Regions from separate parts of the Citrobacter amalonaticus genome, predicted to be linked through region 4. Evidence: predicted binding sites of a transcription regulator. Region 4 holds the regulator's gene; each other region holds the start of a gene.
What was found. Region 4 encodes CRP, which controls carbon source genes, mostly activating them, when cyclic AMP is high. Its sites were predicted from a motif close to ATGTGANNNNNNTCACAT; they were not measured.

Region 1 (8,025 bases), 1.1 Mb from region 4:
CGCTGGTGTACGGCATTCCGCCGATTATCGGCGCGCTGCTGCCGAGCGCCTCGTTCTTCTTGATCAGCCTCTGGTTGATGATGCGTAAGTCATAATCGTCCGCCGCCACCGGCAACGTAAAGCGCAGTGCCTGATGGCGCTGCGCTTATCACCGGTACTATCGTTTTCTGCCGCCCATTAAGCTGCCTAACATCCCGCGAATGATCTGATTGGTGACCTGACGTGCTGCGCTTTTCGCCACGCTCTGCACTACGCCATCGCGCTTGCCGCCGCGCGGTCCGGTACTGCCGAAGAGAATGTCTTTCAGTCCGCCGAGGATCCCGTCGTCAACCGCCACCGCTTTGCCTTTCGTCGTCGGGTTACTTTGCGCTTCAGTCGTCGCCTGGACGCCTTTTTGCAGCATTTCAAACGCGGATTCACGATCCAGGTCGTCTTCATATTTGCCATAAACCGGAGAGTGGTTGATAAGCCCATTGCGCTCATCATCCGTCACCGGTCCCATCCGTGAGCACGGGGCGATCACCATCGCCCGCTCGACGACCGATGGACTGCCTTTGGCATCCAGGAATGAAACCAGCGCTTCACCGGTGCCCAGTTCCTGAATCGCCTTCTCTGTATCAAATGCCGGATTGGCGCGCATGGTCTGCGCGGCGGTTTTCACCGCTTTCTGATCTTTCGGCGTGAAGGCGCGCAGGGCGTGCTGAACGCGGTTGCCCAACTGACCGAGGACGTTATCCGGAATATCCGCCGGGTTTTGCGAAACAAACCAGACGCCAACCCCTTTCGAGCGGATCAGACGGATCACCTGTTCGATTTTATCCAACAGCACCTGCGGGGCGTCGTTGAACAGCAGATGCGCTTCGTCGAAGAAGAAAACCAGCTTCGGTTTTTCCAGATCGCCGGCTTCCGGCAGTTGCTCGTAAAGCTCGGAGAGCATCCACAGCAGGCTGGCAGCGTAGAGTTTTGGCATCTGATAGAGCTTCTCGGCGCTGAGAATATTGATGATCCCTTTGCCACTGGCATCGGTCCGCATCCAGTCTTTGATGTCGAGCATCGGCTCGCCAAAGAAGTGCGTTGCGCCTTGCTGTTCAAGCGTCAGCAGCCCGCGCTGGATCGCCCCGACCGAGGCGCTGCTGATGTTGCCATACTGATTCTGGAAGGATTTGGCGTTATCGCCGATGTATTGCGTGATAGCCCGCAGGTCTTTGAAATCTAACAGCAGCAGGCCCTGGTCATCGGCAATACGGAAGATAATGTTCAGCACGCCGGACTGCACCTCGTTGAGGTTCAGCAAACGCGCCAGCAGCAGCGGCCCGAGGTCTGAGACCGTGGCGCGAACCGGATGACCTTTTTCGCCGAAGATATCCCACAGTACCACCGGATTGCCGTGCGGTTGCCAGTCGGTAATGCCGATATTCTTCAGTCTGGTGAGCAGTTTTTCGGAGGCCAGGCCCTCGGCGGCGACGCCGGTTAAGTCACCTTTCACATCGGCCATAAATACCGGTACGCCGATTTCCGACAGCGACTCGGCCAGCTTTTGCAGCGTGACGGTTTTCCCGGTCCCGGTCGCCCCGGTAATTAGCCCGTGGCGGTTCGCCATCCCGGGGAGTAAAAACAGTTCAGTGTCTGGCGTGCGGGCAATCAGCAGGGGTGAGCTCATTAGATTTCCTCCATTTATCCTGCGTCGAGTATAGGCAATGTGAATTAAAGAGAATATGCGCCGGGGAGAGAAAATCACTTATAGCGTATTGCCGTGGTAAATCTGGTATCCCAAATCGATCGTATTGTGGTTGTGGTCGTTGTTTTTGATTTTACTTAGCAACATCTGTGCCGCCATGCGGCCAATGTCAAAGCGGGGCGTGATGACGCTGGCAAGGCTGGGGATCATCTGTCGGCCCATTTCCAGACCGTGGAAACCGGCAATGGAGACCTGTTCCGGTACGGACAGTTCGCGTTCCCGGCAGAACAGCAGCGCGCCCATCGCAATATCATCGTTGGTGCAAAACACGCCGTCTAAATCCGGGTGGGCAATCAGCGCATCACGCATCAACTGCATGCCCAGACGAATCGACGAGATCGCCCGCGGGTTAACGCGCAGGGGCGTCAGGCCTCGTTGCGTCATCGCGTCGCAGTAGCCGCGAAAACGCTGTTCATCACGGATATCGTCTTTCGAGCCGAGATAGAGAATTTTGCGCCGCTGGCGTTTATCCAGCATGGTGCTGACCATATCAAATGCCGCCTGGCGGTTATCAAACCCGACTTCCATATCCAGCCGATCGCCCTGAATATCCATTAGCTCGATAATGGGAATGGCCGCCGAGCGCAGGAATTTCACCGTGCGCAGGGTGTGATACTTCTCGGAAAGAATAATGCCGTCGATATTGTAGGAGAGCAGATTGATCACCGACTCTTCTTCCGACTCTCGATCGTAGTTGTAGTTGGCAATCAGCGTCTGGTAGTTGTGGTCAGAGGTAACGGATTCAATGCCGGCAAGAATGTCGGCGAAGAGCTGGTTCTGAAAGGAGGGAATGAGCACGCCAAGCGTGTAGCTTTGCGCGTTCAGCAGCATGGCCGGCGCACGGTTCGGGATGTAGTTGATCTCCTCCATGATCTGCGCGATACGCTCGCCAGTTTCCTTTGCGACCTTTTTCGGCGAGCGGATATAGCGACTCACCGTCATTTTGGTCACGCCCGCGAGCGTGGCGATGTCCTGCAAAGAAATTCTGTGGTTCCTCATCTTCTCTCCGGTACCGGGGAGCGGCGGCGACATCGCCCCCCGGTGGTTAATCACGCCTTAATGCAGAACCGCATTCAGCGTCAGCACGCCCAGCAGCCCCATGATTGAAATCAGCGTTTCCATCACGGTCCACGTCCGCAGCGTTTCACCGACGCTGAGGTTAAAGTAGCCCTTGAACAGCCAGAATCCTGGATCGTTTACGTGCGAAGCGATTACGCTACCGGCCCCGGTTGCCAACACCATCAACGCTGGATCGGCATGGGTGACGTTAATGATCGGCAGTACCACGCCTGCGGTCGTGATCGCGGCGACGGTCGCCGATCCCAGTGCAATGCGCAGTAACGCGGCCACTGTCCAGCACATCAGCAGCGGCGACAACGAGGTGCCGGTCATCAAGTGCGAGATATACTGACCCACGCCGCTGTCCACCAGAACCTGTTTAAACGCGCCGCCACCAGCGATGATAAACACAATCATGGCGATGGCGCCGATGGAGTCACCGACGATATCCATGATCTGTTCAATCGTCCTGCCATTGCGTCGACCGAGGGTGAAAATCGCCAGCACGATGGCGATAAACAGCGCGACGGCAGGGTTCCCGATAAACTCAAAGAATACCCGCACTGAGTTGGTTTTGGGCAGTGTAATTTCACAGACGGCGGCAACGGCCATCAGTATGACGGGGATCACCGCCGCAAAGATACTGTTCCAGAAGGACGGCATCTCCTCTTCGGTGAACAGGTGCGGGTTAAACAGCCCTTCCGGCGGCGCTTTTTCAAAGCGGGTCAGCAGTTTTGAAAACAGCGGGCCTGCGACAATCACCGTAGGAATGGTGATAATGAACCCGTACAGCAGCGTGGTGCCGAGGTTGGCTTCAAAAATCGTCGCAATGGCGGTCGGCCCCGGATGCGGCGGCAGGAAGCAGTGGGTGACCGAGAGGGCAGCCACCATCGGCACGCCGACGTACAGCAGCGGCAAACCGGATGAAGCCACCACCGTAAATACCAACGGCAGCAGCAGTACAAAGCCGACTTCGAAGAACATCGCCAGCCCGACGACCAGTCCGGTGATGACCAGCGCCCACTGCACGCGTTTTTTACCAAACGTCCCGATCAGGGTGGTCGCGATGCGCTGCGCGGCCCCCGTATCAGAAATCAATTTCCCCAACATTGCGCCAAAACCGAGGATCATCGCCAGCCCGCCGAGCGTGCCGCCGATCCCGTTTTGAATGGAATGTAAAACGGCTTGTGCGTCCATCCCTTCGGCGAATCCCACGACGGCTGCAACCAGGACCAGGGCGATGAATCCATTGACTTTAAAGCCAATCATCAGGACCAGAAGCAGCGCGACGCCTGCCGCAATTATGATTAATGGCATAATCTTATCTCTTATGTGTGCCAAAAAGGCAGCGCTTGCGCGCTGCGTAGGGTTGTTCAGTGGTTACACAGCGACCAGCATGCCGCCATCGACGAACAGCAGGTGTCCGTTGACGAAGTCTGAGGCTTTGGAGGAGAGGAATACCGCCGCGCCAATCAGCTCCTGCGGATCGCCCCAGCGAGCGGCAGGGGTACGTTTGCACAACCATGAGGTGAAGGCTTCATCTTCAACCAGCGCTTTGGTCATTTCCGTTTTGAAGTACCCCGGTGCGATGCCATTAACCTGGATGTTATGGCGCGCCAGCTCAACGCACATACCGCGAGTCAGCATCTTCACGGCGCCTTTCGAGGCGGCGTACGGGGTGATGGTGTCGCGACCCAGCTCACTCTGCATCGAGCAGATGTTGATCACTTTCCCGGCCTGGCGCTCCACCATCCGGCGGGTGACCGCCTGGGAGACGAGGAACACGGCGGTCTGGTTAACCGCGATCACGTCGTTCCATTCCTGCTCCGGGAATTCGGTAAACGGATGACGGCGCTGGATCCCGGCGTTGTTGACCAGCACATCAATCGGGCCAATATCCTTTTCGATATGGTCAATTGCTGCGTCGATATCCTGTTTGTGCGTCACGTTAAAAGGAGCGGCAACGGCGCGGATCCCTTGTTGCTGCAGTTTTGCAACTGCGGCTTCTGCCCGTTCTGACGTAATATCGTTGACGATAATCTGCGCGCCATACTGACCAAGACCCGTTGCCAGCAAATAACCGATCCCCTGGGCGGAGCCGGTGATCAGGATATTTTTACCTGCCAGTGAAAAAAGATCGTTCATGATGTTGTTCCTTATTTTTCATTCTCAAAGACGAGCTGAACTTTCGCCGCCTGGCTTTTGTCGCTGGCGAAAATCAGCGCCTGCTCCAGGTCGGTAAACGGATATTCCGCACTCAGCAGCGGCAGTGGATCGATAACGTTATGCGCCAGCCAGGAGACTGCGGTGTTAAATTCGGTGGTAAAGCGGAACGAGCCTTTCAGGGCGATCTCTTTGCCGATGAGCATCATCATTGGGAAGTCCGGAACGGCACCGCCCATACCGACCTGCACCATCACCCCTTTTGCGCGAGTGACTTCCAGACAGGTGGTCATGGAGGAAGGATGGCCGGAGACTTCAAAGCTGATATCGAAATAGCCTTTTTCCGTTTTCCACTGGTCGAGAGAATCATTCTGGGGATTCACCAGCGTATCCGCGCCCATTTGCTGAGCCAGCGATAGCGAACGGGGGCTGACATCGGCACAGACCACTTCCGCCGCGCCCAGCGTTTTCACCGCGCTGACGATCAGGCAACCGATGGGGCCGACGCCGGAGATAAACACTTTCTTACCCTGTAGATCGCCAGCCTCATGTGCGGCATGGATGGCTACGGCCAACGGTTCAGCAAAGGCCATGACCTTTTCGTCCGCCTGTTCCGGGTAAGGAATGCACTGGGCGGTATCGACCGTTTTAAACTGGGTAAAGCCGCCGTCGACGTGCGGAAAATACATCGCACTGCCAAAAAAACGCATTTCAGTGCACTGGTTTTCTTCATGCTGAAGGCAGTATTTACAATGACCGCATGGCTTAGACGGATTAATGGCAATCGACTGTCCTTCGCGTAAAGTTTCTGAATCGCTATGGACTACTTTACCAATAACTTCATGGCCTAAAATCATCGGCGCTTTGACGGTAAAATTACCGACTTTGCCTTCCTGATAATAATGTAAGTCGGAGCCGCAAATGCCTCCGCGGGTTATTTTTACGAGCGTACCTTTATTATTCCATTCGATATTCTGTTGTGTTACGGCAACAGAACGCTTACCCGCGACAACGCAGGATTGAGTTTTCACTTCCATAAATGCCTCACTGGGTCAGGTCTTCATCTCAGGTGCATTTAAGCGGTTTTAAATGTCCTTATTTGTGATGCAAGTCACACTGGAAAATTGTTACACTACAATGTTACGCATAACGTGATGCGCTTTATAATTCTCATCTATGGAAATAAAAAAGCGTGAAATTGCCGATTGTGCAGGCGTAGTATCGCGCCATGGAATATGACGCAGAGGGTTTTACATGGCCGGGGAAAGCTATATTTTGATGGGCGTTTCAGGAAGTGGTAAATCGTTAATTGGTAGTAAGGTGGCGGCATTATTATCGGCGAAGTTTATTGATGGCGACGATCTCCATCCCGCCAAAAACATTGATAAAATGTCTCAGGGAATACCGTTAACTGACGAAGACCGGTTACCGTGGTTAGAACGCTTAAATGATGCATCTTATAGTCTGTATAAAAAGAATGAGACGGGTTTTATTGTGTGCTCATCATTAAAAAAACAGTATCGTGATTTTTTACGTAAGGGCAGTCCTAACGTGCATTTTCTCTGGCTGGATGGCGACTACGATATTATCCTGGCGCGGATGCAGCGTCGGGCAGGGCATTTTATGCCGGTCGGCTTGCTGAAAAGTCAGTTTGAGGCGCTGGAGTGCCCGCTGGCGGAAGAAGTCGATATCGCGCGTATCGACATTAATCATGACATTGAGAACGTGACGGCGCAGTGCCAACAGGCGGTTCTGGCGTTTCGCCAGGCACGAGAGCGACTCAGCGTCTCACTTTGAACAGGGAGGCGCTGAGTCAGACCGTTAGAAATCGGCTTTCAGCACCACACGGTAGCGGGCTTTACCGTCGCGTACGTGCTGGATTGCCTCGTTAATTTGCGACATCGGGAACAGTTCGGTGGTTGGCGAGACCTTGCTGCGCCCGGCAAATTTCATCAGCTTACGCAGTTCATACGGCGTGCCGGTCGCCGAACCGGAGATGCTGCGATCGCCGGCAATCAGCGTGAAGGCGGGGACCGGCAGCGGCTTCAGCACCGCGCCGACGGTGTGGAAGTTGCCGCCGTAGGCCAGCGCTTCGAAGTAGGGTTGCCAGTCGAGATCAACATTGACGGTGTTGATGATGAGATCGAACTGGCCCGCCAGCGCCGTTAATGCCTGCGGATCGCGGCTGTTCACCACTTTATCGGCGCCCATCGCCAGTACCTCTTTCTCTTTCGCCGGGTTAGAGCTGAACGCGGTGACTTCACATCCCATCGCATGCAACAGCTTGATGGCGATATGACCCAGCCCGCCAATGCCAATCACCCCGACGCGGCTGGTGGCGGTGACGTGGTGCATCAGCAGCGGTTTAAATACCGTGATACCGCCGCACAGTAGCGGACCGGCGGATTCAATATCGATGCTTTCCGGAAGCGGGATCACCCACTGCCAGTCAGCGCGCAGCTTCTCAGCAAAGCCGCCGCGATTGAGAATGGTTGGTACTGCTCCTTCCAGGCAGTTGATCTGATTACCGCTGATACAGGCATCGCAGTGACCACAGCTGCGCGCCGTCCAGCCAATCCCCACGCGCTGACCGATCTTCAGTCCTTTCCCCTGCGCTGCGCTGCCGAGGGCGGCCACGCGACCAATCACCTCATGTCCGGCAACCAGTGGATACTGAGAGAATCCCCACTCATTGTCGATCATCGACAAATCGGAATGGCAGATACCGCAGTAATCGACCTGCACCTCGACATCTTCCGGCTTGAGTTCGCCAGCATCGTATTCAAAGAGTTCGAGTTCGCTGCCCGCCTCTTTTGCGGCATAGCTTTTTATCATCGACATCGTGTTTCCCTCAGTGTGGTGTTGAACAGGAAAGTGTAGAGCATGGAAAACGGCGTCGCTTTGCAGAAGGGGGGATTAAGAAGAGGGCGGGATGGAAGTATGCTGATTTTTTCGACACTTAACGGAGAAGACACACGCTGGCGCTTGCATGGTGGCGCATGACAGGTATAATCCACAACGTTTTCCGCATCCCTTCCGTGCCGGAGTGGCGAAATCGGTAGACG
Region 2 (8,025 bases), 1.2 Mb from region 4:
ACTGGAGCTGTGGGTCGGCCTTAATAGCCGTAAACAAATCTACAACGAAAGGCAACTGCGTCGTGGCTTCGCCGCCGCTGACGGTGATCCCCTCAATGAACAATGACGCTTTGCGGATTTGGCGCAACACCTCGTCAACGCTCATCGTCTGCGCCATCGGCGTTGCCTGCTGCGGGCACATCTGCAAACAGGTGTCACACTGTTCGCAGACATCAGCCTGCCAGACAACCTTCCCGTCACTGAGACTCAGCGCCTGATGCGGGCACTGTAGGACGCATTCGCCGCAGTGGTTGCAGCGCCCCATCGTCCACGGGTTGTGGCAATTCTTACAGCGCAGGTTGCACCCTTGCAGAAAGAGGACCAGGCGACTGCCCGGCCCGTCCACGCAGGAGAACGGTATCACCTTACTTACTGAAGCGCATCTGCTGTTCATGACTGACGACACGAGGTTGGCGTTCCAGAATATGGGTATTGCGTGCGGCCTCTTCACCTAACCAGGTGGTATTGGTCCGCGAGCCTTCGGCGCGGTATTTTTCCAGATCCGACAGACGCACCATGTATCCGGTGACGCGGACCAGATCGTTGCCGCTGACGTTGGCGGTAAACTCGCGCATTCCCGCGTTGAACGCGCCCAGACAGAGTTGCACCAGCGCCTGCGGGTTACGCTTGATGGTCTCATCGAGCGTCAGAATGTCGCTGATACCGGACTGATAATGCGCGTGATGCGGTGCGACGGTTTGCAGGTGGGTGATCGGATCCGGTTCATCGCCATAGGGTAAACGTGCGCCCGGCGTGGTGCCAATATCTGAACTGATCCCCGACTGGGCGTGCAGCATGGCGCGCTGCTGCCAGCCGTATTTCACCGGCGTATTTTCAACAAAATCCGCAAGCTGGGCGCTGATGCGATAGCCCAGATCGTTCGCCGTCTCCTCTTTGCCGTAGCGCGCATTCATACCCGCTTTTTCGCACAACAGGTTAACCGCCTCCGCCAGGCCGTACATACCGAACATCGGCACAAAACGTTGTGGATCGATCAGACCTTCCTGCACCAGGAAGCTATTCTCAAAGAAATGTGATTTTTCATAGAGGAACTCACATCGCGCATCGATGATGGCAATTTGCTGCTGACAGTAGTACGGCAGCGTGCGGTTAAAGAAGTCATAGACAGAAGTGCTGCGCTCGGCAATGGCTTTCAGATTGAGACGAACCAGCGTGCTGCCGCCGCCGGCAAGCGGCAGAGAGTTGTAACAGCTGACGATACCATAGCGACCTTTTGTGAAAATTTTATCATTTATCGGTCCGTTGGAAATATGTGGCTTACTGCATTCACAGATGTTTTTCGCCACGTCCAGCAGCAGATCATCGGGTGTGATTTCCGGGTCGTAGATGAACGTCAGATTAGGCGAAACCTGCTTTAATTCGGCATCGGCGCGTAAAATAGCCCGGGTGATAGGGGTATCGGCCGGGCCAATGTTGGCGTGCATAAAAGCGTCAGGCAGCGTTCTGTCGAGATACCGCCAGAAACGTTTTATTCGAATATCGATCGCTTCTTGTGTTAGAATTTTCACATACGGTTGCAGCAGCGTATCCAGTTGCCCCAGGTAAACCGGCATCGATGTGACGGAAGGCACGTGGTGATACAGAATGGTCAGCAGGGACAGTGCATCGTCCAGATCTTTCGCCCCTTCCAGTTCCAGCCAGGCTGAACCGTTGGCCAGAAAACGCGCGTAATCAGGAAGCACATAGCGCGGTTTATACGGCGCGTGACCTTCAAACATATCGCAGATAACCCCGTCGTCCAGCGCCTGACGCGCCCCGGCGGGCAGTGAAGGGTAAGGCAGGTTGTTCTCTGCTTCCAGTGCGAGGAAATGGCGTTTCTGTTCCGGACTGAGGAGTGAGCTGGTGACGATTTGCTGGCAACGTTGTTGCAGCGCGGTTTCATGGGTCGTAGGCATCGTAATTCCTTTATAGGCCGAAGATCATAACGTCATTGTAGAAAGATGTGCTGCCGGCACTTTGATCCTGATGCGCCTGAGTGGAGAAGAAATCGACAGAAAAGGACTATTATTTGAAGTTGATCTCATTACAGTAATGCAAATTTGTACGTAGTTTTCATTAACTGTGATGTATATCGAAGTGTAATGGCGAGTGGATGTTAGAATACTAACAGACTCGCAAGGTGAGAATTTTATACGGCGATGCCGTTGGAGAATGTTATGAGCGATTTAACTGCAAGCAGCCTGCGCGCACTGAAACTGATGGATCTGACCACCCTGAATGACGACGACACCAATGAAAAAGTGATCGCGCTGTGTCATCAGGCGAAAACCCCGGTCGGCAACACCGCTGCAGTCTGCATCTATCCGCGTTTTATTCCGATTGCACGTAAAACGCTGAAAGAGCAGGGCACCCCGGATATCCGTATTGCGACGGTGACCAACTTCCCGCACGGCAACGACGACATTGAGATCGCGCTGGCGGAAACCCGTGCGGCGATTGCCTACGGGGCGGATGAAGTGGATGTGGTCTTCCCGTACCGCGCGCTGATCGCCGGTAACGAACAGGTCGGCTTCGATCTGGTTAAAGCCTGTAAAGACGCGTGCGCGGCGGCAAACGTGCTGCTGAAAGTGATCATCGAAACCGGTGAGCTGAAAGAAGAGGCTCTGATTCGTAAAGCGTCGGAAATTGCGATTAAAGCTGGTGCCGATTTCATCAAGACGTCGACCGGTAAAGTACCCGTAAACGCCACGCCGGAAAGCGCACGCATCATGATGGAAGTGATCCGCGATATGGGCGTATCCAAAACCGTGGGCTTCAAACCTGCGGGTGGCGTGCGCAGTGCGGAAGATGCTCAGCAGTTCCTCGCTATCGCTGACGAATTGTTTGGCGCTGACTGGGCGGATTCCCGTCACTACCGCTTTGGGGCATCCAGCCTGCTGGCAAGCCTGCTGAAAGCGCTGGGGCATGGGGACGGCAAGAGCACAAGCAGCTACTAATTACTCGTCATACTTCAAGCCGCAGGTGCGTTAGCTGCACTCCCTCACCCCAGTCACTTACTGTAGTAAGCTCCTGGGGATGAGCTCCCTTGCCGCCTTCCTGCGACTCGAATTATTTAGAGTAATCAATCATTGCAGTGGGTTTTCCGCTGCATTTAACCTGATTTATCGGGGGTTACCGTGTTTCTCGCACAAGAAATTATTCGTAAAAAACGTGATGGTCATGCGTTGAGCGATGAAGAAATTCGTTTCTTTATCAACGGTATTCGTGACAACACCGTCTCAGAAGGGCAGATCGCCGCCCTGGCGATGACCATTTTCTTCCACGATATGACTATGCCAGAACGCGTTTCGCTGACGATGGCAATGCGGGATTCAGGAACCGTCCTGGACTGGAAGAGCCTGAATCTGAACGGCCCGATCGTGGATAAACACTCCACCGGCGGCGTGGGCGACGTGACGTCACTGATGCTTGGTCCAATGGTAGCAGCCTGCGGCGGTTACATTCCGATGATCTCCGGTCGCGGACTGGGTCATACCGGCGGTACGCTTGACAAACTGGAAGCGATCCCGGGATTTGATATCTTCCCGGACGACAATCGTTTCCGCGAAATCATTAAGGACGTGGGTGTAGCGATCATCGGGCAAACCAGCTCGCTCGCACCGGCGGACAAACGTTTTTATGCCACCCGCGATATCACCGCGACGGTGGATTCCATTCCGCTTATCACTGGCTCCATTCTGGCGAAAAAACTGGCGGAAGGGCTGGATGCGCTGGTTATGGACGTGAAAGTTGGCAGCGGCGCGTTTATGCCAACCTATGAACTTTCTGAAGCGCTGGCGGAAGCGATCGTTGGCGTGGCAAATGGCGCCGGCGTGCGGACAACCGCGCTGCTGACCGACATGAACCAGGTGCTGGCGTCCAGCGCGGGTAACGCGGTGGAAGTGCGCGAAGCGGTGCAGTTCCTGACCGGCGAATACCGCAACCCACGCCTGTTCGACGTGACGATGGCGCTGTGTGTTGAAATGCTGATCTCCGGCAATCTGGCGAAAGACGACGCTGAAGCGCGTGCGAAATTGCAGGCGGTGCTGGATAACGGAAAAGCGGCGGACGTCTTTGGGCGTATGGTTGCGGCCCAGAAAGGCCCGACCGACTTCGTGGAGAACTACGCGAAATACCTGCCGACGGCAATGCTCAGCAAAGCGGTTTATGCTGATAGTGAAGGGTTCGTCAGCGCGATGGATACCCGCGCGCTGGGTATGGCGGTGGTGTCGATGGGCGGCGGTCGTCGCCAGGCGTCGGACACCATTGATTACAGCGTCGGCTTTACCGATATGGCCCGTCTGGGCGACAGCGTAGACGGGCAGCGTCCGCTGGCGGTGATCCACGCGAAAGATGAAGCCAGCTGGCAGGAAGCGGCGAAAGCCGTCAAAGCGGCAATTATCCTTGACGATAAAGCGCCTGAAAGCACACCAACGGTCTATCGTCGCATTACCGAATAGCTATATACTGATCTGATCGCTTTTTTGCAGCGCAGATGAATGGAGAACAAGATGAAACGTGCATTTATTATGGTGCTGGACTCCTTTGGTATTGGTGCGACGGAAGACGCGGATCGCTTTGGCGACGTCGGTTCCGACACCATGGGACACATCGCTGAAGCCTGTGCCAAAGGCGAGGCTGACAAAGGGCGTAAAGGCCCACTGAATCTGCCAAACCTGACTCGCCTGGGTCTGGTGAAAGCGCATGAAGGGTCTACCGGTAAAATCGCAGCCGGTATGGACGCCAACGCGGAAGTGATTGGCGCATACGCCTGGGCGCATGAGCTCTCTTCCGGTAAAGATACGCCGTCTGGCCACTGGGAAATCGCCGGTGTGCCGGTTCTGTTTGACTGGGGGTATTTCAGCGACCACGAGAACAGCTTCCCGCAGGAACTGCTGGATAAACTGGTCAAACGTGCGAACCTGCCGGGCTATCTCGGTAACTGCCACTCTTCCGGTACAGTGATTCTGGACCAGTTGGGCGAAGAGCATATGAAAACCGGCAAACCGATTTTCTATACCTCAGCGGATTCCGTGTTCCAGATTGCCTGCCATGAAGAGACCTTTGGTCTGGATAAACTTTACGAGCTGTGCGAGATCGCCCGTGAAGAGCTGACCGAAGGCGGTTACAACATCGGTCGCGTCATCGCGCGTCCGTTTATTGGCGACAAAGCGGGTAACTTCCAGCGTACCGGTAACCGTCACGATCTGGCCGTTGAACCGCCAGCGCCGACGGTGTTGCAGAAACTGGTTGATGAGAAAGATGGCCACGTAGTGTCCGTCGGTAAAATCGCCGATATCTACGCCAACTGCGGCATCACTAAAAAAGTGAAAGCCACGGGTCTGGACGCGCTGTTTGACGCCACGGTTAAAGAGATGAAAGAAGCCGGTGACAAGACGATTGTCTTCACCAACTTCGTGGACTTCGACTCCTCCTGGGGCCACCGTCGCGATATCGCCGGTTATGCCGCCGGTCTGGAGTTGTTCGACCGCCGTCTGCCGGAGCTGATGGAGCTGGTGGGTGAAGATGACATTCTGATCCTGACCGCTGACCATGGCTGCGATCCGAGCTGGACCGGTACCGATCACACCCGTGAACACATTCCGGTGCTGGTGTACGGCCCGAAAGTAAAACCGGGTTCGTTAGGTCACCGTGAAACCTTTGCGGATATCGGTCAGACACTGGCGAGCTACTTTGGTACGTCGCCGATGGACTACGGTAAAAATATGCTGTGATACCCGTTGTCTTTCGCGCTGTAGATGCGTTGACTTCATTCGCTCACCCCGGTCACATAGTTAATCTATGCTCCCGGGGATTCACGAATTCGTCGCCTTCCTGCAACGCGAAATCCTTAGGGTATTTGAATACGTTTTGTAGGCCTGATAAGGCGTAGCCGCCATCAGGCAATAACAACGAAATAAGGACAACAAATGGCAACTCCACATATTAATGCAGAAATGGGTGATTTCGCTGACGTCGTATTGATGCCGGGCGACCCGCTGCGCGCAAAACACATTGCGGAAACTTTCCTTGAAGATGTACGCGAAGTGAACAACGTTCGCGGCATGTTAGGTTTCACCGGGACTTACAAAGGCCGTAAGATCTCCGTGATGGGTCACGGTATGGGTATCCCGTCCTGCTCCATCTATACCAAAGAGCTGATCACCGATTTCGGCGTGAAGAAAATTATTCGCGTAGGGTCCTGTGGCGCCGTGCGTGCCGATGTGAAACTGCGTGACGTGGTAATTGGTATGGGTGCCTGCACCGATTCCAAAGTGAACCGCATTCGTTTCAAAGACCATGATTTTGCCGCGATTGCTGATTTTGGCATGGTGCGTGACGCGGTTGAAGCGGCAAAAGCGCTGGGTGTGGACGCACGCGTCGGCAACCTGTTCTCTGCGGATCTGTTCTACTCTCCGGACGGCGAAATGTTCGACGTGATGGAAAAGTACGGCATCCTGGGCGTGGAAATGGAAGCGGCGGGTATCTACGGCGTGGCGGCAGAATTTGGCGCGAAAGCGCTGACTATCTGCACCGTGTCTGACCACATCCGTACTCACGAGCAGACGACGGCGGCTGAACGTCAAACCACGTTCAACGACATGATTAAAATCGCGCTGGAATCCGTTCTGTTGGGCGATAAAGCGTAAGACCTGGTGTGCCGGGGGGCGGCTTCGCCTTACCCGGCCTACGGTTTTCCAGGCCCGCAGAGCGCAACCTCAGCGGGCTTTTTATTAGCGCACCGCCTGTGCAATCCACGCCGACAATTCCCGCAGTTCTTTTTCCTGCTCCGGAAAATCCCCTGTCAAAGATTCGCACTTCTGCTGTACGACACTGGCACGATACAGGCAGCCCTGAAGACGTGCGGCCAGCGCTTCTAACGGTGCCGGATTGAGACTGTCGGTAAAGACCTGGGCACGGGTGATATGTCCTTTCTCAACGTCAAAATGCAGCTCAACGCCGCCCCAGGTAAAACGTTCATCCAGCAGATGCGAGAAGGCCGGCGCCTGACCGAAGTTCCACTCCCAACTGCTCTGACGGGCGAAGGTTTCGGCAAAGTTCGGCAGATCGGGCGTGTTGTCCGGGGAGATCACCTCCGCTTCAACGCGTTCGCCGTAATGAGCGAAAAAGGCCTCGGTCACCGCCGCACAAACCTGTTCATGCGTGATTCCCTGCAGCAGTTCGGTGAGATTCGCCACGCGCGAGCGTACAGAAGTAATTCCTTTGGCCGCCAGTTTCTTTTTATCCGGATTCAAATAATTAGCCAGCCGGCTGAGATCCGCATTCAGCAGCAGTGTGCCGTGATGAAAACCGCGATCTTTAGTTTCGCGGTAGGCTGAGCCAGAAACCTTACGGTCGCCATCCGCCGTTTTCACCACCAGATCGTTACGTCCGGAGGCTTCAGCCGTCACGCCCAGCGCGTTAAGCGCATTCAGGACAATTGACGTCGAAATGGTCTTATCGTATTCCGGCTTCCCGGCCATAAAGGTGAAACAGGTATTGCCGAGATCGTGGAACACCGCGCCACCGCCGCTGCTGCGGCGCGCCAGGCGCACGTTGTCCTCTTCCATCCGCCGCGTATTGCACTCTTTCCACGGGTTTTGCGCGCGCCCAATGACGACCGTATCGGCATTGCGCCACAAAAACAGCACGCGCTGAGTGGCGGGCATCTGACGGAAAATACACTCTTCGACCGCCAGGTTAAACCAGGGGTCATAAGAGTCAGAAATAAGCAGGCGAAGTGTCGACATGTCAGTTTTCCTTTCCTGTAATGAATTACTCTTTTTTTTCGCTCTCTTCCTCTTCCGGCACCGACTTGTTGGCGGTCAGCAGGAAGGGAGATTGCTGCCAGCGGGTACGTTTACCCTGCAGCAGAGTGCGGGTCAGCACCACGCCGATGGCCAGTGAAAGCAGCAGCATCAGGCGTAAAATGTTGGTGGTGTTGTCCACCTGCCGGGCTTCAGTGGCTAAGGTATGCGTATCCAG
Region 3 (8,025 bases), 640 kb from region 4:
GGTTTGATTTTGTCACGGGCGACCGGGGTATCGGACTCCAGATAGATGGCGTGCAGGTTCAGGCGTTTAGGGCCTGGGATCAGGCTGAGCGCCTGCTCCAGATCGGCGCGTAGCTCATGGGCATTACGCGCTTTACCCGGGTAGTTACCGGTGGCCTGAATACCGCCGGTGAGCGATCCTTCCGGGTTTTCGAAACCGGCTACATCATCGCCCTGCCAGCAGTGCATTGAGACCGGCAGACGATCGAGCTGGCGCAGTGCCTCCTCGACATCAATACCTACTGCGGCGAAGCGTTGTTTCGCCAGTTCCCAGGCTTGTTCCAGTTGAGTGGTCATGCGCAAAGCTCCTTTGTCTGTCGTTTTGAATGAAATTGCGTCACATAGCGGGCAATCTCACTGTCAGGATTGGGGGTAAACGTGGTCAGGTTGTAATTGGCGGTGACCACCTGGCGGAAGTCATCGACGTTGTTGAGTTCATCCAGCGTCATCAACTGGATACCGATGTTGCCGAGCGTAGACGCTTCAACAGGCCCCGCCATGACGCGAATACCGCAGGCATCGGCGCACAGTTGGTTCAGCAGGGCGTTCTGGCAGCCACCACCGACAATGTGCAGTTGGCTGAACGATTCGCCGCGCAGTGTCGCCAGTTCCTGCAGGACATCGGCGTACAGCAGTGCGAGGCTGTCGAAAATACAGCGCGCCAGTTCCGCGTCGCTATCAGGCACCGGCTGTCCGGACTCGCGACAGGCGGCCTGAATTTCAGCGCTCATGTTGGCGGGGTTGATAAAGCGATCGTCATTCGGGTTGATCAGAAAACGGCAGGCGGGCAATGCGTGCGTTGCGGCAATCAGCGCGGACAGGTCATCCACCTGACGCTCTTTCAGCACGCGCTGTAGCAGCCACAGACCCATGATATTTTTCAGTACCCGATAACGCCCTTCCGCGCCGCCTTCATTGGTGATGTTCGCAGCCAGCGCGGCGTCGTTGGTGTAAGGCGTTCTGCTTTCAAAGCCCATTAACGACCAGGTGCCGGATGAGAGATACGCGCTGTGTTTATCAGCCAGCGGCGAGGCGATCACCGCGCTGGCGGTGTCGTGACTGGCGACGGCCACTACGGGGATCTGATTCTTCTGCGGGCAAATCCAGTAACCAATCACGTTGCCCGGATGCGTCGGGTGACCAAACCAGGCGTTGTCCGCTCCCGTCCACGCCAGCAGCGTCTCATCCCAGTCATCACTGTTGATGTTTACCAGTTGCGTGGTGGTGGCGTTGGTGTATTCCCAGTTCAACTCCCCGGTCAGACGGAAGCTGAAGTAGTCGGGGATCAGCAGGGCATGTGCGACCTGTGAAACCCACTCCGGCTTTTGTTCAACCAGCGCACGCAGCTGGTAGAGCGTGTTGAACGGCAGAAACTGGATCCCGCTGCGTTGATAAATGGCGCATTTACCGAGCTGTTCCTGTGCGCGTTGCATCACGCCCGTGGTACGGCTGTCACGGTAGGAAACCGGCAGCCCGACGCGCTGGCCTTGTTTATCGATCAGGACATAGTCCACACCCCAGGTATCAATACCGATACTGTCAATGCGGATACCTTCATCGCAGACTTTTTCCAGCCCCAGGCGGATGGCGTCTTCGAGACTGTCGAGATCCCAGGTGTCGAAACCGTCCTGCTTTTGCAGACAGTTGACGAAGCGATGGATTTCACGCAGCGTCAGGGTGCGATGTTCACTGTCATAGCGCGCCAGCATTACGCGTCCGCTGGAGGCGCCAAGATCGACAGCGACACAATGGCGAAAAGTCATAGTGAGGTCCTTCTGAGTTTCATTAGGCCCAGTCTAGAAAACCTCGTCATGGCTCACCTTCTTGTTACTGACAGGCAAAATTGGCCGCTGGCAAGAAAGCAAAGGTGAACGTGATAACGTTCACAGTTTCCGGTAATAAGCGCGATTTCCCCTGATGTGACGCCGTCCGCATTTCCGGATCTTTCCCGTCTTTTCTTGAAAAATTGACCTTGTTTGCACAGTTTTATGTCAAAAATTTAAGGTGAGGTGGCTAACCCTTAATTACTATTTCTGACATGTTCATTTGACCTGGATGCCATCATGACCGTACTGCACTGCGTGGATTTTTTTCCATCAGGTAAAGCGCCTGTGGCCATTGAACCCCGGCTACCTCAGTCCGCTTTTCCAGAACATCATCATGATTTTCATGAGATTGTGATTGTGGAACATGGCACCGGTATTCATGTGTTCAATGGACAGCCCTATACCATCAGCGGCGGTACGGTCTGCTTTGTCCGCGACCATGACCGACACTTGTATGAGCATACGGACAATCTTTGTCTGACCAATGTGCTCTACCGTTCACCTGATGCGTTCCGCTTTCTGGCCGGGTTGGATCAGTTACTGCCGCAGGAACAGGATGGCGTGTATCCCTCCCACTGGCGGGTGAATCAGAGTGCGCTACAACAGGTGCGTCAGCTGGTGGCAAAAATGGAACAGGACGGCGATGAGAGCGATCTCCCCGGCGTGGCCAATCGCGAAATTCTGTTTATGCAACTGCTGGTGCTGTTACGCAAAAGTAGCCTGATGGAAGGGGCGGAAAATAACGATGCGCGCCTGAACCATTTGATGGCCTGGCTGGAAAATCATTTTGCGGAGGAGGTCTGCTGGGAGGCGTTGGCCGATCGCTTCTCGCTTTCTCTGCGCACGCTGCACCGCCAGTTGAAACAACAGACCGGGCTGACGCCGCAGCGCTATCTCAACCGTCTGCGCTTAATCAAAGCCCGCCATCTGTTGCGTCATAGCGATGAAAGCGTTACAGAAATCGCCTATCGCTGTGGTTTTGGCGACAGTAACCACTTTTCGACCCTGTTTCGCCGTGAATTTGACTGGTCGCCGCGTGACATCCGCCAGGGACGGGATGCGTTACTTCAGTAACGCGAATGCTATCAACGTTTTTCGCCGCCAGAATGTTAATAATCATCAATCTGTGATGCCGGATGGCGACGCGGTGGCGTCTTATCCGGCCTGGGTGTTGACGTAATTTGCGGGCCGGGTAAGGCGAAGCCGTTATCCGGCAAGGAATATTCAGGTGGTGAATCAACTGATTCTTCTAAAAGACGACTTCTTTGCGAATGCCGGACAGGCCGTCGCTGTCGCCGATCGCTATCCGCAGGACGTGTTTGCCGAACATACGCATGATTTTTGTGAGCTGGTGATCGTCTGGCGCGGCAATGGTCTGCATGTGCTCAACGACCGTCCCTATCGCATTACCCGTGGCGATCTGTTCTATATTCGCGCTGAAGACAAGCACTCCTACACCTCCGTTAACGACCTCGTGTTACAGAACATTATCTACTGCCCGGAGCGGCTAAAGCTGAATCTGGGCTGGGAGAACGCGATCCCGGGTTTTAACGGTACGCCGCGGCAACCGCACTGGCGACTGGGTAGTGTCGGTATGACGCAGGCGCGCCAGGTGATAAGCCAGCTTGAGCATGAAAGTAACCAGCATGATCCGATCGCCAACGACATGGCGGAGCTGCTCTTTGGCCAACTGGTGATGACGTTGAAGCGTCATCGCTATGCGACCGACACGCTGCCGGCGACCTCCAGCGAAACGCTGCTGGATAAACTGATTACCGCGCTGGCCGCCAGTCTGGAACGTCCTTTTGCGCTGGATGCCTTCTGCGATCGGGAAGCGTGCAGTGAACGCGTGCTGCGCCAGCAGTTTCGTAGCCAGACCGGAATGACAATTAACCAGTATCAGCGCCAGGTCCGTGTCTGTCATGCGCAATATTTGCTTCAGCACAGCCGTCTGATGATCGGTGAGATTTCGATGAAGTGTGGGTTTGAAGACAGTAATTACTTTTCTGTGGTGTTTACGCGGGAAACCGGGATGACGCCCAGTCAGTGGCGTCATCTCAGTAATTCAACGGATTAGCTTGCCATACCCAGACCGACAATGTTGGCGGCGATGATGATCACCACGCATCCCAGACTCAGGACGCTGACAGGACGACGTCCGGCGTTGTTCCACTCTTTCAGTACCAGACCGACGATACCGCCGCACAGCACGTAGAAACTCATGTGCAGCATCCAACTGATGTAGTCATATTGCGCCGGAATGCGCGCGTGGCCCCAGGCGTAGAAAAAGAACTGCAAATACCACATCAGGCCACCCAGCGCGGACAACAGCACGTTGGTGATGATAAGCGATTTTGCCAGTGAGAAGTCGGCTTTTACCGACAGGTTCTTCACTTTTGCCAGACGAATAAAACAGAAGCCCAGGTTGACCAGCGCGCCGCCGCCCATGATCACCACGTAGCTTGGCAGGGCGACATACAGCGGGTCGACACCCAGCGCCGCAGCGGCTTCATGCATCGGCTTCGCGGCGTTCATCGCAAACGACATGCCTGCGGAGAAAATGCCGCACATTACCGCCAGCAGCAGCCCTTTTTTCAGGTTGAAATCTTCGGCTTTGATGCCCATTTTGCGCTCTTTGAGCTGACCCGCGCGGGTGACGATCCCGACGCCAATCAGCGCAACCAGCACCCCGAGCAGCGTCATACGCCCGCCTTCGGTGTTAATCAACACATCAAAATTGCCGTTGATGATAGGAGTCATCAGCGTACCGACAATCAGCGTGATGCCAATGGCAATGCCAATCCCCATCGACATGCCGAGGTAGCGCATGGTCAGGCCGTAGTTAATATTGCCGATGCCCCACATTGCGCCGAACAGAAACACCGGAAGCAGAGTGGAGAGGCTGAACGAACGGTAGTAGGCCCAGAAGTCGGGCAGTAGCATGGCGCTGATGGTCCACGGAAGGATCAGCCAGGAGACAATCCCGCCGACCGACCACATGGTTTCCCATGACCACTGTTTCACTTGTTTGAACGGGGCATAGAAACAGGCTGCACTGGCCGCACCTATCAAATGCCAAAAAATACCCATCGTAATCGCGTTACTCATCACATCATCCTCATTGTTTTTATCGTCGTTTCTACCCTTCCGACGTCATGAGTTTAAAAATTGCGCAGATGTATAACCTTTTGCCGATTGCCGCGATTTTCCCTTTCTGGCAAAGACCCGGTTAAGTGGGTGATATGGCTCACATAATCAGCAAAAGACGTTAATGTAATAACCTTATTAAAAGTACGGCATTGATAATCATTTTCAATATCATTTAATTAACTATAATGAACCAACTGCTTACGCGGCGTTAACACCCGGCCGCTCGACAATAATGGAGATGATTATGAGTTATACACTGCCATCCCTGCCGTACGCTTATGATGCGCTGGAACCGCACTTCGATAAGCAGACGATGGAAATCCACCATACCAAACACCACCAGACCTATGTAAACAACGCCAATGCGGCGCTGGAAAGTCTGCCTGAATTCGCTAACCTGTCTGCTGAAGAGCTGATCGCTAAACTGGATCAGGTACCGGCCGACAAGAAAACCGTTCTGCGTAACAACGCAGGCGGTCACGCTAACCACAGCCTGTTCTGGAAAGGTCTGAAAAAGGGCACTACCCTGCAGGGCGATCTGAAAGCGGCTATCGAACGTGATTTCGGCTCTGTTGATAACTTCAAAGCGGAGTTTGAAAAAGCGGCCGCAACTCGTTTCGGTTCCGGCTGGGCCTGGCTGGTGCTGAAAGGCGACAAACTGGCGGTCGTTTCAACCGCAAACCAGGATTCCCCGCTGATGGGCGAAGCGATTTCTGGCGCGTCCGGCTTCCCGATTGTGGGCCTGGACGTCTGGGAACACGCTTACTACCTGAAATTCCAGAACCGTCGTCCGGACTACATTAAAGAGTTCTGGAACGTGGTGAACTGGGACGAAGCGGCTGCGCGTTTCGCTGCAAAAAAATAAGTCTTATTTAACAAGACATCGCGTTTATATAACCCCGTCGGCGTGGCCGGTGGGGTTTTTTTGTGATCAAAATCGAATCAAAAACAGTGATCCACAAAAATTGAAACATTGTTTTGTTATGTGGTGGGGATCACTTTTATTATTGTGCTGAATGTCTATCGTTGACACATCTTTACATCGGAAGGTGATGGAAATGCAGATTAAACGCACGATAGAAAAAATCCCTGGTGGCATGATGCTCGTCCCTCTGTTCCTGGGCGCGTTGTGTCACACGTTCTCTCCTGACGCGGGGAAATATTTTGGCTCATTCACCAACGGGATGATCACCGGCACGGTGCCTATTCTGGCCGTGTGGTTCTTCTGCATGGGGGCCTCCATCAAGCTGAGCGCGACGGGTACCGTCCTGCGTAAGTCCGGGACGCTGGTGGTGACTAAAATTGCCGTGGCGTGGGTGGTGGCGGCGATTGCCTCGCGGATTATTCCTGAACATGGCGTGGAGGCAGGATTCTTTGCCGGGCTGTCGACACTGGCGCTGGTTGCGGCAATGGACATGACCAACGGCGGGCTGTACGCGTCCATTATGCAACAGTACGGCACCAAAGAAGAGGCCGGGGCATTTGTTCTGATGTCGCTGGAATCTGGCCCGCTGATGACGATGATCATCCTCGGTACGGCCGGGATTGCGTCGTTTGAACCGCATGTGTTCGTCGGCGCAGTGCTGCCTTTCCTGGTGGGCTTCACGCTGGGTAACCTGGACCCGGAACTGCGCGAATTCTTCAGTAAAGCCGTCCAGACGCTGATCCCCTTCTTCGCCTTTGCGCTGGGTAATACCATCGATCTGAGCGTGATCGCACAGACCGGTCTGTTGGGTATTCTGCTGGGTGTGGCGGTGATTATCGTCACCGGTATCCCACTGATCATTGCCGATAAACTGATTGGCGGCGGTGACGGTACAGCAGGGATTGCCGCCTCCAGCTCAGCAGGGGCTGCAGTGGCGACACCGGTACTGATCGCAGAAATGGTGCCCGCGTTTAAACCGATGGCGCCGGCTGCAACTTCGCTGGTCGCTACCTCGGTGATTGTGACATCAATCCTGGTGCCGATTATCACCTCCATCTGGTCGAAGAAGGTCAAAGCAAAAGTGGCGACAGTCGAAATCCAGAATGCAGTGAAATAATACAATAAAGCCGGATAGCACTACGCTTATCCGGCTTGTTTTTGCGTCATAACAAGGCCTGGTGAATCTCACCAGGCCTTGTCTTTTAACGACCAAACACCTCATCAATCGTCCGGCAATCGTGTTCGTTTAACTCGCCGCCCGCATTGCGTGAAACCCCCGTGCAATAGCCAAACTTCCGCGATACCACCGTCTTGATGGTGGTGACGAAATCTTCGCCGATGGCATAAATCGACATGTACACGCCAATTTTCTGCTGAATGTCGCGAAGGGCCGCCAGGTCACCGGCCTTGAACGCTTCACGCGCACTGACAAACAGCTCCGGCATCACGTTGTTGAGTCCAGAGATAATCCCCGCGCCGCCAGCCAGCAGATTGGGAATAAAGTACTCGTCATAGCCTGAGAGGACAGCAAAGTCGTCACGCACGGCCTGAGTTGCCTCGATCATTCTGCGGGTATGCGACTGACAGTCAACGGTATCTTTGATCCCGGCAAAGTTCGGGAACTCGCTGGCAAGCTGGGCGACCAGATCCGGCGTTAAATCGCTGCCGGTGCGCGGCGGAAAGTTGTAGGCGAACCATTTACCACTAAGCTTTTGTCCCAACTGGCGGAAGTAGCTCAGCAGCTGCTTCGGCGTTTGACCGTAGTAATAGGGCGGCAGAACCATCACTGCATCGTAGCCCGTACGATAGGCTTCCTGCGCCATCCGCAAGACATCGTGGATGCAGGTGGAGGAGACGTTAGCCACCATCTTCAGCGAGCTCATGGCGCGCGCCTCGCGAATCAACAGCAGGCGTTCGTCGAGGGTGAAGGAAGCGAACTCCCCGATACTGCCCATCAGCAAAATTACGTCGATTTTTGCGTCAGTCAGGCGTTGAAGGTGTTGGCTCAGACCGTTGAGATCGATATTACCATCCTGATCCATTGGCGTAATGGAGGGGCACCAGACGCCAGCAAACTGCGTTTGAC
Region 4 (8,025 bases):
ACCGTCACTGTCGGCGGTCAGCCGAAGTATTCCGATGGTTTCGGGCCAAAACCGGCGGATATCGTCCACGTTCCGTTTAACGATCTTCACGCAGTGAAAGCGGTGATGGATGACCATACCTGTGCTGTCGTGGTTGAGCCGGTACAGGGTGAGGGGGGCGTTCTGGCCGCGACGCCAGCGTTCCTGAAAGGTCTGCGCGAGCTCTGCGATCAGCATCAGGCACTGCTGGTGTTTGATGAAGTACAAAGCGGGATGGGGCGTACCGGCGATCTGTTTGCCTATATGCACTATGGCGTGACGCCGGATATTCTCACCAGTGCGAAAGCGCTGGGCGGCGGCTTCCCGGTGAGCGCGGTATTGACGACGCAGGAGATTGCTTCAGCGTTTCACGTCGGCTCTCATGGCTCGACCTACGGCGGTAACCCGCTGGCCTGCGCCGTGGCGGAAGCGGCATTCGACATCATCAACACGCCGGACGTGCTGGGTGGCGTACAGGTGAAGCGGCAGAGATTCGTTCAACATCTGCAGCAGATTGATGAGCAGTACCACGTGTTCAGCGATATTCGTGGTATGGGCCTGTTGATTGGTGCCGAGCTGAAACCACAATACAAAGGACGCGCGCGTGATTTCCTCTATGCGGCGGCGGAGGCTGGCGTGATGGTGTTGAATGCCGGTCCTGACGTGATGCGCTTTGCCCCATCGCTGGTGGTGGAAGAGGCGGATATCGACGAAGGGATGCAGCGTTTTGCACAGGCTGTTGCGAAGGTTGTCGGTTAACACCAGGCCTGATGGCGCTGTACTTATCAGGCCTGGTGTCGATAACACGATCCGTGCAGGCCGGATAAGGCGTTATGCCGCTATCCGGTAATCCGTGTTAACCCCGCATATCCCGCAAGCGACGGCTGAGCCAGATTCCGTGGTGCGGCCGCTGACGCCATGCCACAGACGAGATGGTGTGCATGGTGTTAAGGTGACCAATAACGCGCTGCAGATGCTGTTCCAGGGTACTTAACGGACCGTGGGACAGCATTTCTGGCGCTTCCAGAATATTCACATCCCCTGAGCTGCCGGGCCCGTCATACTCCAGTCGCTGCTGACAGCGTTGCAGCGCTATTTCACACGATTGCAGATACCGCTGCGCCAGGTCCGGCGTCAGCATCGTATGCTCACGCGCCAGCGTGGTCATGGCGTTGATATGTTCGACGATAAACTGACTGTGCGTCACCCACAGCTTCATATCTTCCAGATAATGGCTGTTAAAGCCGGGTTCCTGCATCGCCTGATTGAGCGAGTTGAACAACGTATTGTGCGCCTGGTTGACCCGCATACGTTGCCAGGCGAGCGGCGTGGGTTGCGGATCGTCGCTCAGAATCAGACGAATGGCTTCCTGATCGGCCTCCAGCGCATCATGGGCGTTTTTACGCAACAGACCACTCTGCCACTGCGGCCACAGCCAGACGGTGCCGCCAAACGCAATCAGGCAGCCTATTACCGTATCGACAAATCGTGGAATGATGAACTGTTCGCCGTCCAGTGTCAGCAGTTGCAGGGTATACACCGCTGTGACGGTAAATCCAACCGTCGCCCAGCCGTAGTTTTTGCGGATGGTCAGATAACTGACCAGGGTTATTATCAGCATCAGGGCCAGCGTATATCCCTCGGGAATATGAAAGTGCAGCGTCACGCCTGCGATAATCAGCCCCACCAGCGTTCCCGCTGAACGGTGCAGAATACGCACGCGGGTGGCGCCGTAACCGTTTTGCGTCACAAACAGCACCGTCATCAGGATCCAGTAAGGCTTCGGCAGATGCAGCGCGGTTCCCATCAGACTGGCGATGCTGAGCATGACGCTGATCCGCCCGGCGCTACGTAGCGCCGGAGATTTCAGCGAGAGGTAGTTTTTCAACGCCGGCAGCAGCGGTAGCCGACGCTGCTTATCGGCCATCAGATCGCGGGCGTACAACGGGCGCTGGGTGCGAAGCACGCGGGCGATACGGCTGAAGTGCCAGTAACAGAACTGCCCGACGGGGTTATCCGGATGCTGATGAGCAATTTTTTCCAGCGCGCCAATCTGCTTTTGCATAGTGAACCGCGTCGGCAGCCGGTGATACAGAATGTCATCCGCCAGTACGCGCAGGCGAGCGGCGACCGTTTGCGCATTCCAGCGAATCACCTGTTCCGCGTGGCTGCGCTCGACCAGCTTTTGCACTTCTTCCGGCTGATGCAGACTGACGGAGATATGTTCCTGCAGATCCAGCGCTTCCTGAAAGGCGCGCAGCATCCGTTTATAGTCATTATTGTGATGTGCCGACAGCATGTGCATCTGCTGATAGCACTGAGTGATGAGGTCGACGGCTTTCTGCTGGCGCACCAGAAGCGGCGGCAGGGCTTTTTCCGGGTCGGTGTGCTGGGTCAACATGCTGTATTTGGCTTCGCAGTAATCCGCCAGTTCCCGGTATAACAGACTCAGCGACTCGCGCAGCGGCTGTTCGCGCCAGAGCCAAAACCAGAACCAGTTAAATAATCCATACCATAATGTGCCCAGCGCGTAGATCAGCAGCGGCTCCCAGACCGGCATATTTCCCGCGAGGCTCAGTGTGAAAATCGCCGCAATCAGCGAGGCCGGAAGCAAACGCGCGTGGAGGGAGCTCAATTCAGCGGTGACGCCGAGCGTGAGCGTCAGGCCGGTCAGGATCAGGGGTAACGGCACCGCCTGCGCCAGCAGCAGCTGCATGATCAGGCTACAGCCGGCAAACAGCGATGCACCGATAATCAGGCGTTTGAAAAAGCGTTTGTGCGGAGTATCAAGCCCGGCAATGTTGCAGCAGGCGGGAACCAGAGAGAAGAGCAGGCCCAGATGTAACTGCCCGATGATCAGGCCGACGGCCACGGGCAAACAGAGCACCAGCGTTTGACGTAGTGCATAGTTGATTTCTGGGTGATAAATCAGTCTGCGCCACATTGGCAAAACAAAAATGACGCACTACCGGGTAGCGCGTCATTTCCGATGAGATTAACGAGTGCCGTAAACGACGATCGTTTTACCGTGAGCGGAGATCAGGTTCTGATCTTCCAGCATCTTCAGAATACGACCAACGGTTTCGCGAGAGCAGCCAACGATCTGACCAATCTCCTGGCGAGTGATTTTGATCTGCATACCGTCCGGGTGAGTCATCGCATCAGGTTGTTTCGCCAGATTCAGCAGAGTCTGGGCGATACGACCGGTCACGTCGAGGAAGGCCAGGTTACCGACTTTCTCTGAAGTGACTTGCAGGCGGCGAGCCATTTGGGAAGAGAGGCGCATCAGAATATCCGGGTTCACCTGGATCAACTGACGGAATTTCTTGTAGGAAATTTCAGCCACTTCACACGCTGTTTTCGCTCGAACCCATGCGCTACGTTCCTGGCCTTCTTCAAACAGGCCCAGTTCGCCAATAAAATCACCCTGATTCAGATAAGAAAGGATCATTTCTTTCCCTTCCTCATCCTTAATCAACACTGCCACTGAGCCCTTAACGATGTAGTACAACGTTTCTGCTTTTTCACCCTGGTGAATCAGCGTGCTCTTGGACGGGTACTTATGAATGTGGCAATGAGACAAGAACCATTCAAGTGTCGGGTCTGTTTGCGGTTTGCCAAGCACCATGCGCGATTATCCTCTGTTATAAGCTGTCTCCAGAGCCAAAAAATGCCGCTGTCTCTGGGGTTGCAAAAATGTGCTTCCCGCGTCCTGGGAAGAGGCTGTCAAAAACAAACTGCAGCCTTTAATGTGAAGTCCTCTGCATACATGCAGTACATCAATGTATTACTGTAGCATCCTGACTGTTTTAGCATAGCTTTAGCCGTGTGTCTCCTGGTGTCTCGCTTCAGCATGACGGAGGTCGCCTTCCGTTGCGAGAATTGTTATGTACGCGTAATCTGTCAGGAAAATTGACGCACTGGAGTTAAAAAATATGCAAGCGCGTGTTAAATGGGTTGAGGGGTTAACCTTCCTGGGTGAGTCGGCTTCCGGACACCAGATTTTGATGGACGGTAACTCTGGCGATAAAGCGCCGAGCCCGATGGAAATGGTGCTGATGGCCGCGGGCGGCTGCAGCGCAATTGACGTGGTTTCTATCCTGCAAAAAGGCCGTCAGGATGTAACGAACTGCGAAGTGAAACTGACGTCGGAACGTCGCGAAGAGGCGCCACGCCTGTTCACCCACATCAATCTGCACTTTATTGTCACGGGAAATGACCTGAAGGATGCCGCTGTTTCGCGTGCGGTCGATCTGTCGGCGGAGAAGTACTGCTCTGTGGCGCTGATGCTGGGAAAAGCGGTCAACATTACCCATTCGTATGAAGTGATTGCGGCGTAATTTTTCATGTCGCTGGATGGCGGCCAGCGTCTGGTCCGGCCTACAGATTCCTGATTTGTAGGCCCGATAAGCGTAGAGCCATCGGGCACTTCCCATCGTTTATTCGATCTTCTTGCCTTCCATCAGTCGCTGTACCAGCGGCAACATGATGAGTTCCATTGCCAGCCCCATTTTGCCGCCAGGTACCACCAATGTATTGATGTGGGAAATGAATGAACCCTGCAGCATCGCCAGCAGCCAGGGGAAATCGATCCCTTCCAGATTACGGAAATGGATCACGACAAAGCTCTCATCCAGTGACGGGATGCCTTTGGCCGCGAACGGGTTTGAGGTATCTACGGTGGGAACGCGCTGGAAGTTGATGTGGGTGCGGGAGAACTGCGGCGTGATGTAGTTGATATAGTCGTCCATCGAACGCACCACCGAATCCATCACTGCTTCACGAGAATGGCCTCGTTCGCTGGTATCGCGGGTAAGCTTCTGGATCCACTCCAGGTTAACGATGGGGACCACGCCGACCAGTAGATCAACATGGCTTGCAACCTCATGCTGGGGCGTGACGACGCCGCCGTGCAGGCCTTCATAGAACAGCACATCGGTGGGTTCCGGCAGGGGTTGCCACGGGGTAAACGTCCCCGGCACCTGATTCCACGGGACGGCTTCATCGTAGGTATGCAGATATTTACGCGACTGGCCTTTGCCCGTCTGACCGTACTCAATAAACGTCTGTTCCAGCAGACCGAAGTCATTGGCTTCGGGGCCAAAATAGCTGATGTGGCGTCCGGCGTCGCGTGCTTTGCGGATCGCCATATCCATTTCTGGACGGGTATAGCGGTGAAAACTATCGCCTTCCACCTCGGCGGCGCACAGGTTGAGCTGCGCAAAAATTTTACGGAACGCGAGGCTGGTGGTGGTGGTCCCCGCGCCGCTGGATCCTGTTACCGCAATCACCGGATGTTTGGCAGACATGTTAACTCCATCAATAAATTGATTTTTTATTATAGTCGGCCGATAGCGTGCGGGTTATTCGCGAAATTGCTTGCGCGGCATGATGTTGACGGTTTCGTGCAACTCAGACCACACCAGCACCGCTTCTCCACACTGTAACTGGCGTTTGACGTCGGCGACTTTTTGCTCAAGGGTACGTTCATGTTCACCATAATCGGTACCTTCGCGCAACACAAAGCTTTCGATCAGATTGTCCAGCGTCTCGGGGGAAAGGTCCTGCCAGGGGATCTGCATGATTAGGCCTCCAGATACGGTGTCAGCCAGTCAGGGATACGCGATTCCAGCCACATTTCTGGCCGACGTAGCGTCCCGCCGATAAATCCAACGTGCCCGCCATGTTCGGTTAACTGATATTCCACCTGCGGCGGCAAATCTTCCGCTTTGGGGATCACATGATGATCCATAAACGGGTCGTCTTTCGCGTGGATGATCAGCGTCGGAATGGCGATGTCGCTGAGTAAGGGCATTGCACTGCACTGACGATAGTAGTCGATAGCGTCGGCGAAGCCGTGAATTTTAGCGGTGATCAGATCGTCAAACTCGCGGATCCGGCGCAGGGATTTCAACTGCGCCAGACTCACCGGCAACGAGCCCGGATAGGCCGCCAGCTTGCGCGACGCGTTAGCCTTCAGCAGGTTGAGCAGATAGCGCTGATAAACACGGGAAAAGCCTTTATCCATATGGTAGCTACAGGCTTCCAGTACAAAAGGAGCTGAGACAATGACCGCCGCATCAAGCGGGATGTTTTTCCCTTCTTTAGCCAGCAGGCACGCCAGCACATTTCCGCCGAGCGAGTAGCCTACGGCGGCCGTCGGCGCATGGCCAAATTCCCGCTGCAACCAGCCTAAGAACCAGGTTCCGTCTTCGGTTTCACCGGAGTGATAAATGCGGTTCAGGCGATTCGGTTCGCCGCTGCAACCGCGAAAGTGCATCACCACACCAAGCCAGCCACGGTTCTTTGCCGCCTCAATCAGCCCATGCGCGTACGGACTGTTCAGGCTGCCTTCCAGACCATGAAAGACCACCAGGCGCGGCTTGTGCTTCGCCTGATGCGGATCTTCACTCCATGCCAGATCGACAAAGTCGCCGTCGGGCAATTCCAGACGCTGCCAGTGGGCGTCGAAATTCACCTTTCGGCGGATCAAACGCGGCAACATAGTCTGTAGGTGGCAGTTACTGATACCGCGCATCGGGCGAAATTCGTCACTGCTGCCGTTTGGCATTTCAGGGTCGTGAAGGATTACGTGTGTCATCGCCGTTACTCGCTCAGCATCTGCTCGAGCTGTTCCTGCGCGTCCAGCCAGGCCATTTCGCACGCTTCCAGCCCGGCTTTAGCGCTGGCCTGCTGTTGCAGGCATTCCGTCAGCTCGGCTTTGCGGCTCTGGTCGTAAAGTTCGCTGTCACCCAGCTTCTCTTCCGTCTGCGCCAGCTGTGCGTTCAGCGTCTCCATCTCTTTTTCCAGACGGGCGATCTCTTTACGCAGCGGTTGGGTTTGCGTCCGCAGTTCGGCTTCTCGACGCTTCTGATCTTTACGCGCTTGCGCGCTGTTGATGTTCTCTTTTGGTGTCTCATCAGACTGGCTTTCCTGCTTCTGCACATCGCTCAGCCACTGCTGATAATCTTCCAGATCGCCATCGAACGGCTCGACCTTGCGGTCATGCACCAGGTACAGGTCGTCGGTTGTGGATCGCAGCAAATGGCGGTCGTGCGAAACCACCACCAGCGCGCCTTCAAATTCAATCAGCGCTTCGGTTAATGCCTGACGCATGTCGAGATCAAGGTGGTTAGTCGGTTCATCGAGCAGCAGCAGGTTTGGGCGCTGCCAGACGATCAGCGCCAGCACCAGTCGCGCTTTTTCGCCGCCGGAGAAACGACGCGTCTCTTCACTGACTTTATCGCCCTGGAAGCCGAAGCCGCCCAGGTAGTCGCGTAGCTTCTGTTCCAGCTCTTGTGGCGCCAGTCGCGCCAGATGCTGCAACGGCGACTCATCCGCCCGCAAATACTCGAGCTGGTGCTGGGCGAAGTAACCGAGCTTGATGCCTTTCGCCAGGCCGATTTCACCACTGACAGGGGACAGCTCACCCGCCAACAGTTTGATGAGCGTGGATTTACCGGCGCCGTTACGTCCCAGCAGACCAATACGCGATCCCGGCACCAGGTTCAGTTTGATGGAGTCCAGGATGATGCGTTCGTCATAACCGGCACTCACTTTCTCCATTTTCAGCAGCGGATTCGGCAGGCTCTCCGGCGCGCGGAAGCTGAAATGGAATGGGTTATCGACATGCGCCGGGGCAATCAGCTCCATGCGTTCCAGCATCTTGATACGGCTCTGCGCCTGCTTTGCTTTCGTGGCTTTGGCGCGGAAGCGATCGATATAGCTTTGCAGATGCGCCACGCGCTCCTGCTGGCTTTCATACATTGCCTGCTGTTGGGCCAGACGCGTGGCGCGCTGAATTTCAAACGCGCTGTAGTTGCCGGTGTACTCGAACATCGTTTGCTGTTCGATATGAATGATTTTATCCACCACCGGATCGAGGAAGTCACGGTCGTGAGAGATCAGAATCAGAGTGCCCTGATAGCTCTTCAGCCATTTTTCCAGCCAGATAACCGCATCCAGATCGAGGTGGTTGGTCGGTTCATCGAGCAGGAGGAGATCGGA

Region 1: the regulator CRP is predicted to act here: its motif matches at 6,060-6,077, upstream of idnD (L-idonate 5-dehydrogenase).
Region 2: the regulator CRP is predicted to act here: its motif matches at 2,067-2,084, upstream of deoC (deoxyribose-phosphate aldolase).
Region 3: the regulator CRP is predicted to act here: its motif matches at 1,956-1,973, upstream of rhaS (HTH-type transcriptional activator RhaS).

What each region holds. Positions count from the first base shown of each region.
Region 1 is NZ_CP014015.2:1,177,772-1,185,796, reverse strand. It holds gene lptG (LPS export ABC transporter permease LptG) at 1-95, shown strand, start outside; gene AL479_RS05630 (helicase HerA-like C-terminal domain-containing protein) at 158-1,660, opposite strand; gene idnR (DNA-binding transcriptional regulator IdnR) at 1,739-2,737, opposite strand; gene idnT (gnt-II system L-idonate transporter) at 2,795-4,114, opposite strand; gene idnO (gluconate 5-dehydrogenase) at 4,178-4,942, opposite strand; gene idnD (L-idonate 5-dehydrogenase) at 4,954-5,997, opposite strand; gene idnK (gluconokinase) at 6,215-6,757, shown strand; gene ahr (NADPH-dependent aldehyde reductase Ahr) at 6,782-7,801, opposite strand; tRNA gene AL479_RS05595 (tRNA-Leu) at 8,001-8,025, shown strand, end outside.
Region 2 is NZ_CP014015.2:1,056,817-1,064,841, reverse strand. It holds gene AL479_RS05090 (YjjW family glycine radical enzyme activase) at 1-433, opposite strand, end outside; gene AL479_RS05085 (YjjI family glycine radical enzyme) at 405-1,955, opposite strand; gene deoC (deoxyribose-phosphate aldolase) at 2,217-2,996, shown strand; gene deoA (thymidine phosphorylase) at 3,177-4,499, shown strand; gene deoB (phosphopentomutase) at 4,551-5,774, shown strand; gene deoD (purine-nucleoside phosphorylase) at 5,970-6,689, shown strand; gene lplA (lipoate--protein ligase LplA) at 6,774-7,790, opposite strand; gene AL479_RS05055 (YtjB family periplasmic protein) at 7,816-8,025, opposite strand, start outside.
Region 3 is NZ_CP014015.2:1,642,203-1,650,227, reverse strand. It holds gene rhaA (L-rhamnose isomerase) at 1-335, opposite strand, end outside; gene rhaB (rhamnulokinase) at 332-1,801, opposite strand; gene rhaS (HTH-type transcriptional activator RhaS) at 2,102-2,938, shown strand; gene rhaR (HTH-type transcriptional activator RhaR) at 3,093-3,941, shown strand; gene rhaT (L-rhamnose/proton symporter RhaT) at 3,938-4,972, opposite strand; gene sodA (superoxide dismutase [Mn]) at 5,259-5,879, shown strand; gene kdgT (2-keto-3-deoxygluconate transporter) at 6,073-7,056, shown strand; gene AL479_RS07860 (dihydrodipicolinate synthase family protein) at 7,142-8,025, opposite strand, start outside.
Region 4 is NZ_CP014015.2:2,286,843-2,294,867, forward strand. It holds gene argD (bifunctional acetylornithine/succinyldiaminopimelate transaminase) at 1-777, shown strand, start outside; gene AL479_RS10945 (YccS/YhfK family putative transporter) at 875-2,962, opposite strand; gene crp (cAMP-activated global transcriptional regulator CRP) at 3,014-3,646, opposite strand; gene AL479_RS10965 (OsmC family protein) at 3,954-4,358, shown strand; gene AL479_RS10970 (phosphoribulokinase) at 4,458-5,327, opposite strand; gene AL479_RS10975 (YheU family protein) at 5,382-5,600, opposite strand; gene AL479_RS10980 (hydrolase) at 5,603-6,619, opposite strand; gene AL479_RS10985 (ABC transporter ATP-binding protein) at 6,625-8,025, opposite strand, start outside.